Regions from separate parts of the Chryseobacterium sp. Marseille-Q8038 genome, predicted to be linked through region 2. Evidence: riboswitches for the same ligand, from Rfam matches in the RefSeq annotation. Region 2 holds a riboswitch; each other region holds the start of a gene.

Region 1 (4,232 bases), on a different contig from region 2:
TTTAAATAGAATTTTGAAAATTGGAGAGAAAAAATGATCTTTTATCACTTATCACTTATCACTTATCACTCATTACTCATATCATAGCCCCGATAGCAGCGGTTACCCCACAGCAACCAGGGCGTCGTAGAGAAGCGAGGAGTATGAGCGGATAGCGGGAAACAGCTTCTTACTAATAAATATTCTTTTATTAGAGAAACATATATAGAGAATGAGATTTTGAGATCGGTATTAGGATTCGTATTTTTGTTAGGAAAAAAACACCTAAATCATTTACTATTACCATGAATTTATTCAATAAGTATAAGCATTTACCGGCTTTTGTTTTACTAGGACCTGCCTGTTTTGGACAGTATCAGTTTGAAGTTAAAAATGCATCGAAGAGTTATGATGCCATCATCCAGGTGGAGAATTGCTATGATGGACAATGCAGCGGAAAAGGAACTGTAGAATTGTACGATCATAAAAATACAAAGGTGCAGACTTTTATATCTGATCATCTGGTGCTGAATCTGAATCAGGGCGAAAAGCTAATACCGGGAAAAATGCTTCCGTTAAAGAATGAACAAAGCCCTGTGATCATTGATGATTTTAATTTTGATGGAACAGAGGATATAGCAGTAAGGAATGGTAATATGGGAAATTACAGTTCTGCCTCTTATGATGTATACGTATTCAACAGTACAAGAATGGCTTTTGTGAAGAGCAAGGAGCTTACGGAGCTTGCTTCCAATTCCTTTGATATTTTCGAAGTTGATGCTAAACGTAAACGCCTTATTACTTTTGGGAAATCAGGATGCTGTGATCTTTTTACGACAGAATATGCTGTAATTCCGAATAAGGGACTTGATAAAGTCTTTGAAAAAGAAGAAGATATGACCGTTGAAGGACGCGTGAAAGTAACCACTAAAGAAAAGCTTAATAATAAATGGATTACCAAAATAAAGGTATATCCTTCAGATCAATATAACAGAAATAAGAAGTAAGATGAAAATTCAGAAAGAGATAGATTTTATCCTGGCTGTAGATGCGCTTAAAAATGTACAGCGAAGAAATTATAATGCAGACGATTCCCGAAGAGAGAATACGGCGGAACATTCCTGGCAGATTATTATTCTGGCTCAGATCCTTTATCCGTATGCTAAAAACCGTGCGGATATTGATCTATTGAGAGTGATAAGAATGCTTTCCATTCATGATCTGGTGGAGATAGAAGCCGGAGATACTTTTATTTTTGACGAAAAAGCAATGGTAGGTAAGTTTGAACGAGAGAAAGCATCTGCTCAAAAGATCTTTGGAATTCTGGATGAACCTTTGCGTTCAGAATTCTTTAATCTATGGCTTGAATTTGAAGATGAGAAAACACCGGATGCTATTTTTGCCTGTGGAATCGACAGAATCATGCCGTTTATTTTAAATTCCCATACCACAGGAAAAAGCTGGACGGAAGCCGGAGTTACCGAAAAACAAATCCGAAATATGCTTGAAAATGCCATTAGCAGAGCATCGGATGAAATGGGAGAGGCTTTTGAACTTTTACTGAACAGAAGTCTGGAAACAGAAAAAGTGTTGAAATAACCTTAATGAAAATGAAAAGAATCGGGCGGCCAGAGGCCGCCCGATTCTTTATTTATAGTATCTGGATTGGTTTCTTGAATTCGTCAATCGCTACAAAAGTAAAATCACCTACGATGGCTTTCTCTCTTTCATACGAATACATCTGCTCTGTGTAAATTTCAACGTTCACTTTCATACTGGTTTTTCCCACGTATGAAACTTTCCCAATCAGTTCAACAATCGTTCCGGCAGGAATCGGTTTTTTGAAATCTATTTTGTCGCTGCTTACCGTTACCACTCTTTTTCTGGCAAAACGGGTAGCGGTAATAAAAGCTACTTCGTCCATCAGCTGCATAGCCGTACCACCAAAAAGGGTATCATAATGATTGGTTGTGTTTGGGAAAACCGCTTTAAAGATTCTGGTTTCGGAGGCTTCAATTCTTTCTTCTGTAGTCATATTTCATTATTAATTAAAGCGAAATGAAATAATATCAAACAACAGAATAATAACAGGAAATTCGGAAATTCCTGAAACAATTCATCAGATCAATACAACTTCAGATCGCGAAAGTTACTTGTTTAAGAAAAAGGCAGGTCTCCTGACTTGTAACATCTTTTATCTCCTTCCCATGCCTCGCACAGTGGATCTTTGATAAAGATTTCAGTTACTTACAGTTGCGCGACAGTCCGTGATTTTCACACGGTTCCCTTTTAATCTGCAGTGATGCAGAACCAATTTCTATGATGAATAAGCGTAAAACTTTTTCGGGTGCAAAAATAATGAATTTATTCCGGATTATGATAAATAATCTGGCTGATTACTCTTCCTTTTTTGATTGTCCAAAGAGTTGTGTATCTGTTTTCTCCTGAACCATTGATCATATAAAGGAAAATATTATCGTTGTCAAGGGAAGTTACTCCAATGTTCTCAAAATCCATGGTAGGCTGGAACATATTTTTGATGGCTTCTCTTACAAAAACAGAACCTCTTCCGGGCTGTTGTACTCTGATGGATTTGATTTCAGTCATTCCTTCAGGAAGATCATTTCCTATTCCCCATGGTTTTACTTTATCAATGGTAAGAATTTTTCCTTCAGCATCTTTTTCCTTTTTACGGTATCCTGCATTGGAAGGATAGACATCAATCACTACTTTGCTTCTTTGGGCGGTAGGGATTTTAGGATCGGAATTGTCTGTGAAAATAATTGATCTTCCGTTTTTAGATTTAGAAGGAGTATACGCGGGAAGCTGATCTACATAGGCAATACGCCCTTTATTCACCATTCCTTCTTTATCAAGAGTTTCATAACGTACAAAAGGCTTGTCATCATCCTGTTTTTCCGGATATTTGATCCAGATCCATTCTGTTTCTCCCGGAGCCGGTTTTACATAAACAAAAACATCTCCTTTACGCATACGGATCTTGTCTACAATTTTTCGGTAGTCGTCTTTATGTACACGTACGTTGGCATATCCTTCTTCAGCTTTTACAACTCCAAAAGGAACTTTTGTCTGCCCTTTTACAAAAGCTATAGATAAAATACTGAATGCGGATAAATAGAATGCTTTATTTATAAAAGTCATCATGAAATTTTTTTTGATCCCCAAATATATAAATTAAATACTTTTCGGGAGATAATTATACCGCTGCAGTTCTTTAAAATCTTGTATTTGTTTTAGATGGCCGTCAGAAAGCAGATATAGGTGGTCTGAAATATCCAGAACATCCTGGTAATTGTGATCAGAAATAATAAAACCTTTATACTTTGACTGCTGACGAATGATTTTCTTTAATTCTTCACAAACTTTTGGAGAAAGGCTATGGAATGGTTCGTCCAGTAAAACAAAATCTGTTTCAGAGTAAGTGATCATCAGGGATTCAATAATTCTCTGTTCGCCTTTAGAAATATTTTTAATTTTTTCATGAAGAAAGGGTTGTATGAATTCCAGGGCAAACAGTAAATTGGTGTTTTCTTTATTACAGAAGAAAGGAATCAGGTTTTTAACGGTTTCATATTTAGGTAAAAAAAGGTCTTGAGGCAAATATGAGATTCTGTTTTTTCTGTCTGATATACTTTTCAAAACCTTGTTGCCACATTTTATAAACTGGGTATCACCGCTGATAACCCCGAAAATAATTTTTAATAAAGTTGATTTTCCACTTCCATTTCTGCCCAGCAGCCCTGTAATCTGTCCGGTTTCGCATTCTATATAAACATCCTGCAAAATTTTCCTTTCATTGAAGGACTTTGTCACACTATCAACATGCAGTTTGCTCATAAAAACAATGTTATAATTTTTACAATAATCCCCGATAATATCGTTCCTACCCAAAGAAAAATCCTCGAAAACCCTACATTGGCATAAAAGTAATATTCGTTTTTAAACCTTAATTCATAAATGAAATAGTGAAGAACAGGAAGGATTAAAAGGAAATTCAGTCCAAAATTTTTAATACTGAATGATGATAAAAAAGAAATCAATAAAGAAAATCCCAAAGTTGGAAACATTATTTTTTTATAAAAAATCCAGAGAATAGAAAAACTTTTGTTCATGGTAAAAATAAAAATGGAATATCTATGAGAGTGTATTTTTTACAGCATTAATTTCAAAAGTATTAAAAAAAGCACAATAATATCGAGTTTGTGTGGGAGATATTCCAAAAAATCTCTTAT
Region 2 (4,232 bases):
AGTACTGTAGAAGAAGCCATTGCTTTTCTTAAAAACTCAACGGTTGACCTGATTTTTTCTGATATTGAATTATTAGATGGAAATGCCTTTGAAATCTATGATCAGGTGAATATTTCATGTCCGGTTATCTTCACTACCGCGTATGACAGTTTCTGGATGAATGCTTTTGAAAGCAACGGGATTGAATATCTTTTAAAACCGTTTTCGCAGAGCCGTTTTCAAAAAGCTTGGGATAAATTTATTCTATTGGGAAATACAGCATCAGAGCCGGAGGATGTTTGGGTAAAACTTCAGCAAATACTAAATAACAGCCCTGTGGAGAAAAGCTATAAGAAACGATTTTCGGTCAGCTCACATCAGGGAATCTATTTTATCAATACGGAAGATATTACTTTCTTTGAAGCGGAAGAAGGGATTGTCTTTGCTTTTGATACAGCAGGAAAAAAACACCTGTTGAATGAATCTACTTTGAAAGAAATTGAAACCCAGCTCAATGCTTCAGATTTTTTCAGGATTAACCGGAGTGCACTCGTCCAGAAAAAGCATATTGAAAGAATAGAACGTTACAATAAGAATACACTTTCCACCCAGATAAAAGGTCAGAAAGATCATCTTATTACAAGCCAGAGCAATACATCTGCTTTCAGAAAATGGATTGAAGAATAAAACCGGTTTCCTGCTCAATTAAATGGTAAGTCCATGGTTGTTTTTTACTTCAGCCATGACAAATGTACTGTGGGTACTCCCGATGGAATCTACAGATCCCAGCTTATTAAATACAAAATCCTGGTAATGTTTCATATCTCTTACCTGAACTTTCAGAAGGAAATCAAAATCTCCGGAAATATTGTAGCATTCGGCAACTTCTTCAATCTCCAGAATTTCTTTTACAAAGTCATAGCCTACAGATCTGTCGTGAATTTTAAGCTTGATTTGGCAGAAAACGGTAAATCCGCGGTTGAGTTTTTCAGCATCCAGAACGGCTGCATATCTTTTAACAAACCCTTCCTGTTCCAGCCTTTTTACTCTTTCAAAAACCGGTGAAGTAGAAAGGTTCACTTCTTTAGCAAGTTCTTTAACGGTCAGTTTGGCATTTTTCTGGAGCAGCCTGAGCAGCTGTAAATCCTTGTCATCGAGTTGTTCCACAGAATATTATTCTTTTAAATGATTAAAACAATCAAATATATAGAATTATATGCTTTTATTTTTATTTTTAAAAGTTTATTTTGCTTAATTTTCACTTATTTATTGTGCTTTTATTCTGTATTGCTAATTTTACACAAAATTAAAAACTTTTACTGGAAGCAATTGTTAAAGGTAAAAGTACAGTTCTTTATAGATACTTCATCAAACAGGAAAGGTTTTACTTAAGGTAGATTAATAGGGAATCGTGTGCAAATCACGAGCTGTCGCGCAACTGTAAGTAGCACACCAAAAGTTTCTGTCTTTATATATCCACTGCCAAAAGCGGGAAGGATGACGGAAACTGTTACAAGTCAGGAGACCTGCCTTTACTGAATTGACAATGCTTTCGCGGGCTGAAGCTTTTGGGTCATACAGATGATAGATCAGATTCATGTATTTTTCTTTCTGAAGGAAATGCACTGTCTGCTATGTCATTACTTTCCTGAAACTTTTTCCGCTAAAACATAACGAAGCATTTTAAAGCACTTTCCTATTAAGTTTAATTAAAAAGTTTAAAAAAATGCAAACTCACATTCTGGGCTATCCGCGTATTGGTAGCAAAAGAGAACTCAAAAAAGCCTGCGAACAATATTGGTCAGGTAAAATTCTTTTGGAAGAACTTCTGAATACAGGGAGAACTCTCTGTAATCAAAACTGGAATATTCAGAAAGAAGCCGGTATAGATCTTATCCCGTGTAACGATTTTTCCTATTATGATCAGGTATTGGATATGAGCCTTGTAGTAGGAGCAATTCCTTCACGTTATCATGAAGTGGTGCTTAAAAAGAACAACACTGAGCTGGATCTTTATTTCGCGATGGCAAGAGGATATCAGAAAGAAGGGCTGGACATTACAGCAATGGAAATGACCAAGTGGTTCGATACCAACTATCACTACATTGTCCCGGAATTTTATAAAAACCAGCAGTTTAAATTAAGCTCAGATAAAATTTTCAATGAATTTGCCGGAGCAAAACAGGCGGGTATCAATGCAAAACCTGTAATTATCGGGCTTGTTACTTATCTGTTATTAGGAAAAGAAAAAGAAGAAGGATTTGATAAACTGGATCTGGCTGGAAATCTTCTTTCTGTATATACGGAAATTTTAACCAAACTTCAGGAGCAGGGTGCCGAATGGATTCAGTTTGATGAACCTTTTCTGGCTCTGGATTTAACTGAGAAAGCAAAAGAAACCTATCTTTCTGTGTATTCAGAAATAAGAAAACGTTTCCCGAAACTGAAATTCATTGTTGCCACTTATTTCGACGGATTAAAAGATAATGCAGAGCTTGCTGTTTCACTTCCGGTGAATACTTTGCATATCGATTTGGTTAGAAATCCGGAACAATTGGATGATATTCTGAATCGTATTCCGGAAAACCTAAGTCTTTCGTTAGGAGTAATTGATGGCAGAAATATCTGGAAAAATGATTTTGAAAAGTCATTGTCTTTCATCAGAAAAGCTGTTGACAAATTAGGCTCTGACAGGATTTTGATTGCACCGTCATGTTCATTGCTTCATTCTCCTTGCGATCTTGATTTTGAAACGAACCTTAATCCTGAGATTAAAAACTGGCTGGCTTTTGCTAAACAGAAAGTAGAAGAAGTGGTAACGCTTAAGGAACTGATATCAGGAAAGGAAAAAGAACACATTCTTGAAGTATTTGAAGAAAATAAAAAAGCCATTGAAAGCAGAAGAACCTCTTCTCTTATCCACAATGATCAGGTAAAACAAAGATCAAATGCGGTCACTGAAAAGGATGCACAAAGAATAAATGCCTTCAAAACCCGTAAAGAAGAACAGCAGCAAGTCCTGCAGCTTCCTTTGTTTCCCACTACAACAATCGGGTCATTCCCGCAGACAACAGAGGTAAGAAGCTGGAGAGCTAAATTCAAAAAAGGAGAACTTACCGCGGAGCAATACGATATTTTATTAAAAGAAGAAACTCAGAGAACCATTCGCTGGCAGGAAGACATCGGCATTGATGTATTGGTGCACGGAGAATTTGAGCGTAATGATATGGTGGAATATTTTGGAGAACAGCTGGAAGGATTTGTGTTCACCAAAAATGGATGGGTACAGAGCTACGGAAGCCGTTGTGTAAAACCTCCTGTGATCTTTGGTGATGTTTCCCGCCCGACTCCTATGACGGTATATTGGTCTCAGTATGCCCAATCTCAAACTGAAAAATGGGTAAAAGGAATGTTGACGGGTCCTGTGACGATTTTACAGTGGTCTTTTGTACGTGATGATCAGCCTCGTTCAGAAACGTGCAAGCAGATTGCGCTGGCAATCCGTGATGAAGTAGTGGATCTGGAAAAAGCCGGAATCAGAATTATTCAGATTGATGAACCTGCTATCAGAGAAGGGCTTCCTTTAAGAAAAGCAGACTGGCAAAACTACCTGAAATGGGCGGTTGAAGCTTTCAGAATTTCAGCAAGTGGAGTGGAAGATGCTACACAAATTCATACCCATATGTGTTATTCAGAATTCAATGATATTATTGAAAATATTGCGGATATGGATGCCGATGTGATTACTATAGAATGCTCCCGTTCTCAGATGGAACTGCTGAATGCCTTTGCAGATTTTAAATATCCGAATGAAATTGGTCCCGGAGTATATGATATCCACTCACCAAGGGTTCCGTCAAAAGAAGAAATGATTGAACTGTTGAGGAAAGCACAAAACGTAATTCCTGCCAACCAGCTTTGGGTAAACCCGGACTGCGGACTGAAAACAAGACACTGGGAAGAAACAGAAAAAGCTTTAATAGCAATGGTAGCTGCCGCTAAAGAAGCCTCAGTAGAATACGCACTTTAAAAAACTTTAAAATAATTAGATTCAATAATTCAGATCGTGTCATGATTTTATGGTACGATCTGTTTCTTTTTAAAGGGTTAAAATGGTAGTGAGAGATACGAGTCCATTCATTTTTATATTCTGTTTTTGCAGCCGGTTATATTTTAAAAGAGATCTAAGTTATTTGGCCTGTAATGCACTGGGTGGATAGCCAAACTGTTTTTTAAATGCAAAAGAGAAATGG
Region 3 (4,232 bases), 920 kb from region 2:
AAAATCTTTTTATAGCTCACAAAATAGAGCATCCCGATTTATAATCGGGACGGCAAAGGTTCGAATCCTTTCGCGCTCACAAAAAATTTATAATTCGAAATATTGCCCCAACCATTCATCAAAATGTTCTTTATGCTTATCCTGAGCAGCTTTAATCAATAAGTCAGGTTCTTCAATCTGGCTTAGCCCATAATCTCCTTTCATCCAGGCTAAATATTCACTTAACCCTTCACTCTCTTCATAATCATCTTCCTCTTTATAAAAATAAGCCTCATCAAACCCTACTGAAATTTCATTGTCAAAAGTGAGCAGATGCAAAAACTGCAGTATATTTTCAGCCACAATGTGAACACCGCCTTCATCCCCAAAAACAACCACAGGCATTTTATTTAAAGGCTGCTCTACTCCGTTATTCCAAATGGCATAGAAGGAACCGGAACCATTCGCCTGTGCAAAAGGCAGTAAACTATTCAGAAAACTTTCATCCTCACTCCAGCTTTTTAATCCGGATTTATCATCAATTAAAACACCAAAACCTTGTGAATAATTTTCATACGAGGAAATAGTATTCTGAAAGTAGATCAATTTTTCCAGTTCTACCGGAATTTCCTGCAGATTCAAGTTTTGTTTAAATTTTGTAATTTCTACCATGGTCAATTATATTCGGTTAATAAGATTTATAAAATGAAAATAGAACAGCAAATTTATTAACTATCTTTAATTTTATGGTCATATTTTATATTAATTTAACAACACAAACAAGCTGTTCTACTCCCAAAACATAGATTACAACTAAAACATTTTCAATACATTAAATTAAAAAAACTATTGATTACATAAAATATCTTTTTCGTTATTATAAAATACTTATATTTACCACCAAGGAGTTCTTAAAACCTTCTTTATCAACCGAAACTGGTTACACTTAGCTGTGTATTAAAAGGGAATCGTGTGTAAATCACGAACTGTCGCGCAACTGTAAGTAACATACAAAAAGTTTTTATCAATTGATATCCACTGTATATTTTTTATATGGGAAGGATGATAAAAACAGTTACAAGTCAGGAGACCTGCCTATTTCGTATTGACGATGCTTTCGCGATTTGAAGCTTACAGTCAGGTATGATGCGATATGGATATAGTACGATAACTTTTTTATCAAACTGTGTTATTTTTTGAGATGAATATGAGCGTACGTTGCGTACTTCTCATGATTCTGTAGCTCATTCGTATCCCCTTTCCGTAATTTTTCTTTCTTAATAAAGCACCGCGAAGTTTACAGAGAACTTTTTATAGGATTTAATCAATGTAAAAAGGGATAAGGTGTACCAAAGCAATTTTAATTATTCGTGGAGTTTCAACAGGTTTATTTTACAAACCTGTACAATCAGAGTTTCTCAAAATTCCCAACATCTGCACAATGGGAAAATTTCTCAACTCCTTTCCTACTTTTTACTTTTTACTCAAAAGCGATGTCTTTACAGCTCTTCCGCTTCTTTAATGATAAACAAATTTCAACTCAACAATAAATATTATAATGATCAAAAATGAAAATTGGAAGTCGCCCGGCTTAAAATTCCGGGAGGCTATGGAAAAAGAAAATCCCCTTCAGATTGTTGGAGCCATCAATGCAAACCATGCATTATTGGCACAGCAGGCTGGTTTTAATGCCATCTATCTTTCAGGAGGAGGTGTTGCTGCAGGGTCTTTAGGAATTCCTGATTTAGGAATTACAACTCTGGATGATGTACTCATAGATGTTCAGCGTATTACTAATATTTGTGATTTACCACTTTTGGTAGATATTGATACAGGATTTGGGCCTTCTGCTTTTAATGTTGCCCGAACGATAAAATCATTAATCAAAGCCGGAGCTGCTGCCATTCACATTGAAGATCAGGTGGGCGCAAAACGTTGCGGACACCGCCCCGGAAAAGAAATCGTAAGCAAAGAGGAAATGGTGGACCGGATTAAAGCCGCAGCAGATGCCCGTACTGATGAAAATTTTGTGATCGGAGCCAGAACAGATGCTTTTGCCAGTGAAGGACTGGAAAAAACACTAGAAAGGGCCATCGCTTATAAAGAAGCCGGTGCAGATTTCATTTTTGCTGAAGCAGTTCCTGATTTAAGCTTTTATCAAAAATTTGTTGATGCTACTGGGATTCCTGTACTAGCCAATATCACGGAATTTGGAATGATCAAAATGTACACTGTAGAAGAACTGAAAAATGCAGGTGTAGGACTCGTCCTCTACCCTCTTTCTGCCTTCAGAGCTGCCAATAAAGCTGCACAGAATGTATACCAACATATCCGTAAAGACGGAACACAAGCCAATGTGCTAGCTACAATGCAGACAAGAGAAGAACTCTATCAAAGTATTGGCTACCACGATTATGAACAAAAATTAGATAACCTTTTTAAACAAAATACTCATGTCAACGAATAGCGAACCAACATTTAAGCCTAAAAAAAGCGTAGCACTTTCCGGAGTAACAGCAGGTAATACCGCTCTTTGCAGTGTAGGAAAAAGTGGAAATGATCTCCATTACAGAGGTTATGATATATTGGATCTTGCAGAGAGAGCACAATTTGAAGAAGTTGCTTACCTGCTTATTTATGGTCAGCTGCCCACTGAAGCTCAACTCAAAAACTATAAAGCAAAATTAAAATCATTGAGAGGCCTTCCTCACTCTGTAAGAAATATTTTAAAAAGTATTCCGGCAGCTGCCCACCCAATGGATGTCATGCGTTCAATGGTTTCAGCAATTGGAAGTATTCAGCCGGAAAAAGATGATCACAATGTAGCCGGAGCAAGAGATATTGCAGATAAATTATTAGCATCATTCAGTTCCGGGCTTTTATACTGGTATCACTATACCCACAATGGTAAAGAAATCAATGTAGAGACTGATGATGATACTATTGGCGGACATTTCCTTCACCTTTTACATGGTAAAAAAGCTCCTGATTCATGGGTGAAAGCAATGGAAATTTCCCTTAATCTGTATGCCGAACATGAGTTTAATGCTTCTACTTTCACCGCACGTGTCATTGCCGGAACCTCATCAGACTTTTATTCCTGTATCACAGGGGCTATCGGTGCTTTGAGAGGCCCTAAACATGGGGGAGCCAATGAAGTGGCTTTTGAGATCCAGAGCCGATACAATTCTCCTGATGAGGCAGAAGAAGATATCAGAAAACGTATTGCCAACAAAGAAGTAATTATAGGATTCGGACATCCTGTTTATACCCTGTCAGACCCAAGAAATGTAGTCATTAAAAAAGTAGCTAAAGAACTTTCCGAAGAAGCCGGAGACATGCTGTTGTATAATATCGCTGAAAGGCTGGAAACTGTGATGTGGGAAGAAAAGAAAATGTTCCCTAATCTGGACTGGTTCTCCGCAGTATCTTATCACCTGATGGGAGTTCCTACCCTGATGTTTACTCCACTATTTGTGATTTCAAGAGTCACAGGATGGAGCGCACACATTATTGAACAAAGACAGGATGGGAAAATTATCCGTCCAAGTGCCAATTATACAGGTCCTGAAAATAAAGACTTTGTATCTATCGAAAATAGAAAATAAAAAATCAATTCATAATTAAACTAAAAAATAAAGATGTCATCACACATTTCAAACGAAAGGCCACAGCCGGATCAGGTATTAACAGATATTGCAGATTATGTATTACACTATGAAATCAAAAATGATTTAGCATGGAAAACAGCCCACTACTGTTTATTAGACACGATCGGTTGTGGACTGGAAGCACTTACCTATCCTGCATGTACCAAACTTTTAGGACCCATTGTAAAAGGTACCATAGTTCCGAATGGAGCTAAAGTTCCGGGTACACAATTTCAGCTGGATCCAGTACAGGCTGCTTTCAACATCGGAGCAATTATCCGTTGGTTAGATTTCAATGATACCTGGCTGGCCGCTGAATGGGGACATCCTTCAGATAACCTGGGCGGAATTTTAGCAACAGCAGACTGGCTTTCAAGAACAAATATTGCAGAAGGAAAAGCTCCGCTTAAAATGAAACAGGTTCTGGAAGCGATGATCATTGCCCATGAAATTCAAGGAGTTATCGCATTGGAAAATTCATTCAACAAAGTAGGTTTAGACCATGTATTATTGGTAAAATTAGCCTCTACAGCCGTTGTCGGAAAACTGATCGGCTTAACCCGTGATGAACTGATCAATGCCGTTTCATTAGCATTTGTAGAC

The links. A riboswitch is a leader RNA that binds a small molecule or an ion and turns the genes downstream of it on or off. The one in region 2 is predicted to bind cobalamin.
Region 1: linked by a shared signal. The riboswitch ahead of ACWPWS_RS14860 (acyl-CoA thioesterase) and the one ahead of metE (5-methyltetrahydropteroyltriglutamate--homocysteine S-methyltransferase) in region 2 are both predicted to bind cobalamin.
Region 3: linked by a shared signal. The riboswitch ahead of prpB (methylisocitrate lyase) and the one ahead of metE (5-methyltetrahydropteroyltriglutamate--homocysteine S-methyltransferase) in region 2 are both predicted to bind cobalamin.

Annotation. Positions count from the first base shown of each region.
Region 1 is NZ_CBCOPN010000002.1:203,209-207,440, reverse strand. Features, by position in the region: gene ACWPWS_RS14870 (XAC2610-related protein) at 285-986, shown strand; gene ACWPWS_RS14865 (HD domain-containing protein) at 988-1,578, shown strand; gene ACWPWS_RS14860 (acyl-CoA thioesterase) at 1,631-2,014, opposite strand; cobalamin riboswitch at 2,130-2,309, opposite strand; gene ACWPWS_RS14855 (hypothetical protein) at 2,344-3,144, opposite strand; gene ACWPWS_RS14850 (ATP-binding cassette domain-containing protein) at 3,175-3,837, opposite strand.
Region 2 is NZ_CBCOPN010000001.1:1,573,595-1,577,826, reverse strand. Features, by position in the region: gene ACWPWS_RS07285 (LytR/AlgR family response regulator transcription factor) at 1-666, shown strand, start outside; gene ACWPWS_RS07280 (Lrp/AsnC family transcriptional regulator) at 685-1,146, opposite strand; cobalamin riboswitch at 1,342-1,527, shown strand; gene metE (5-methyltetrahydropteroyltriglutamate--homocysteine S-methyltransferase) at 1,706-4,009, shown strand; gene ACWPWS_RS07270 (helix-turn-helix domain-containing protein) at 4,169-4,232, opposite strand, start outside.
Region 3 is NZ_CBCOPN010000001.1:2,494,653-2,498,884, forward strand. Features, by position in the region: gene ACWPWS_RS11575 (hypothetical protein) at 88-651, opposite strand; cobalamin riboswitch at 900-1,092, shown strand; gene prpB (methylisocitrate lyase) at 1,538-2,446, shown strand; gene prpC (bifunctional 2-methylcitrate synthase/citrate synthase) at 2,433-3,587, shown strand; gene ACWPWS_RS11590 (bifunctional 2-methylcitrate dehydratase/aconitate hydratase) at 3,621-4,232, shown strand, end outside.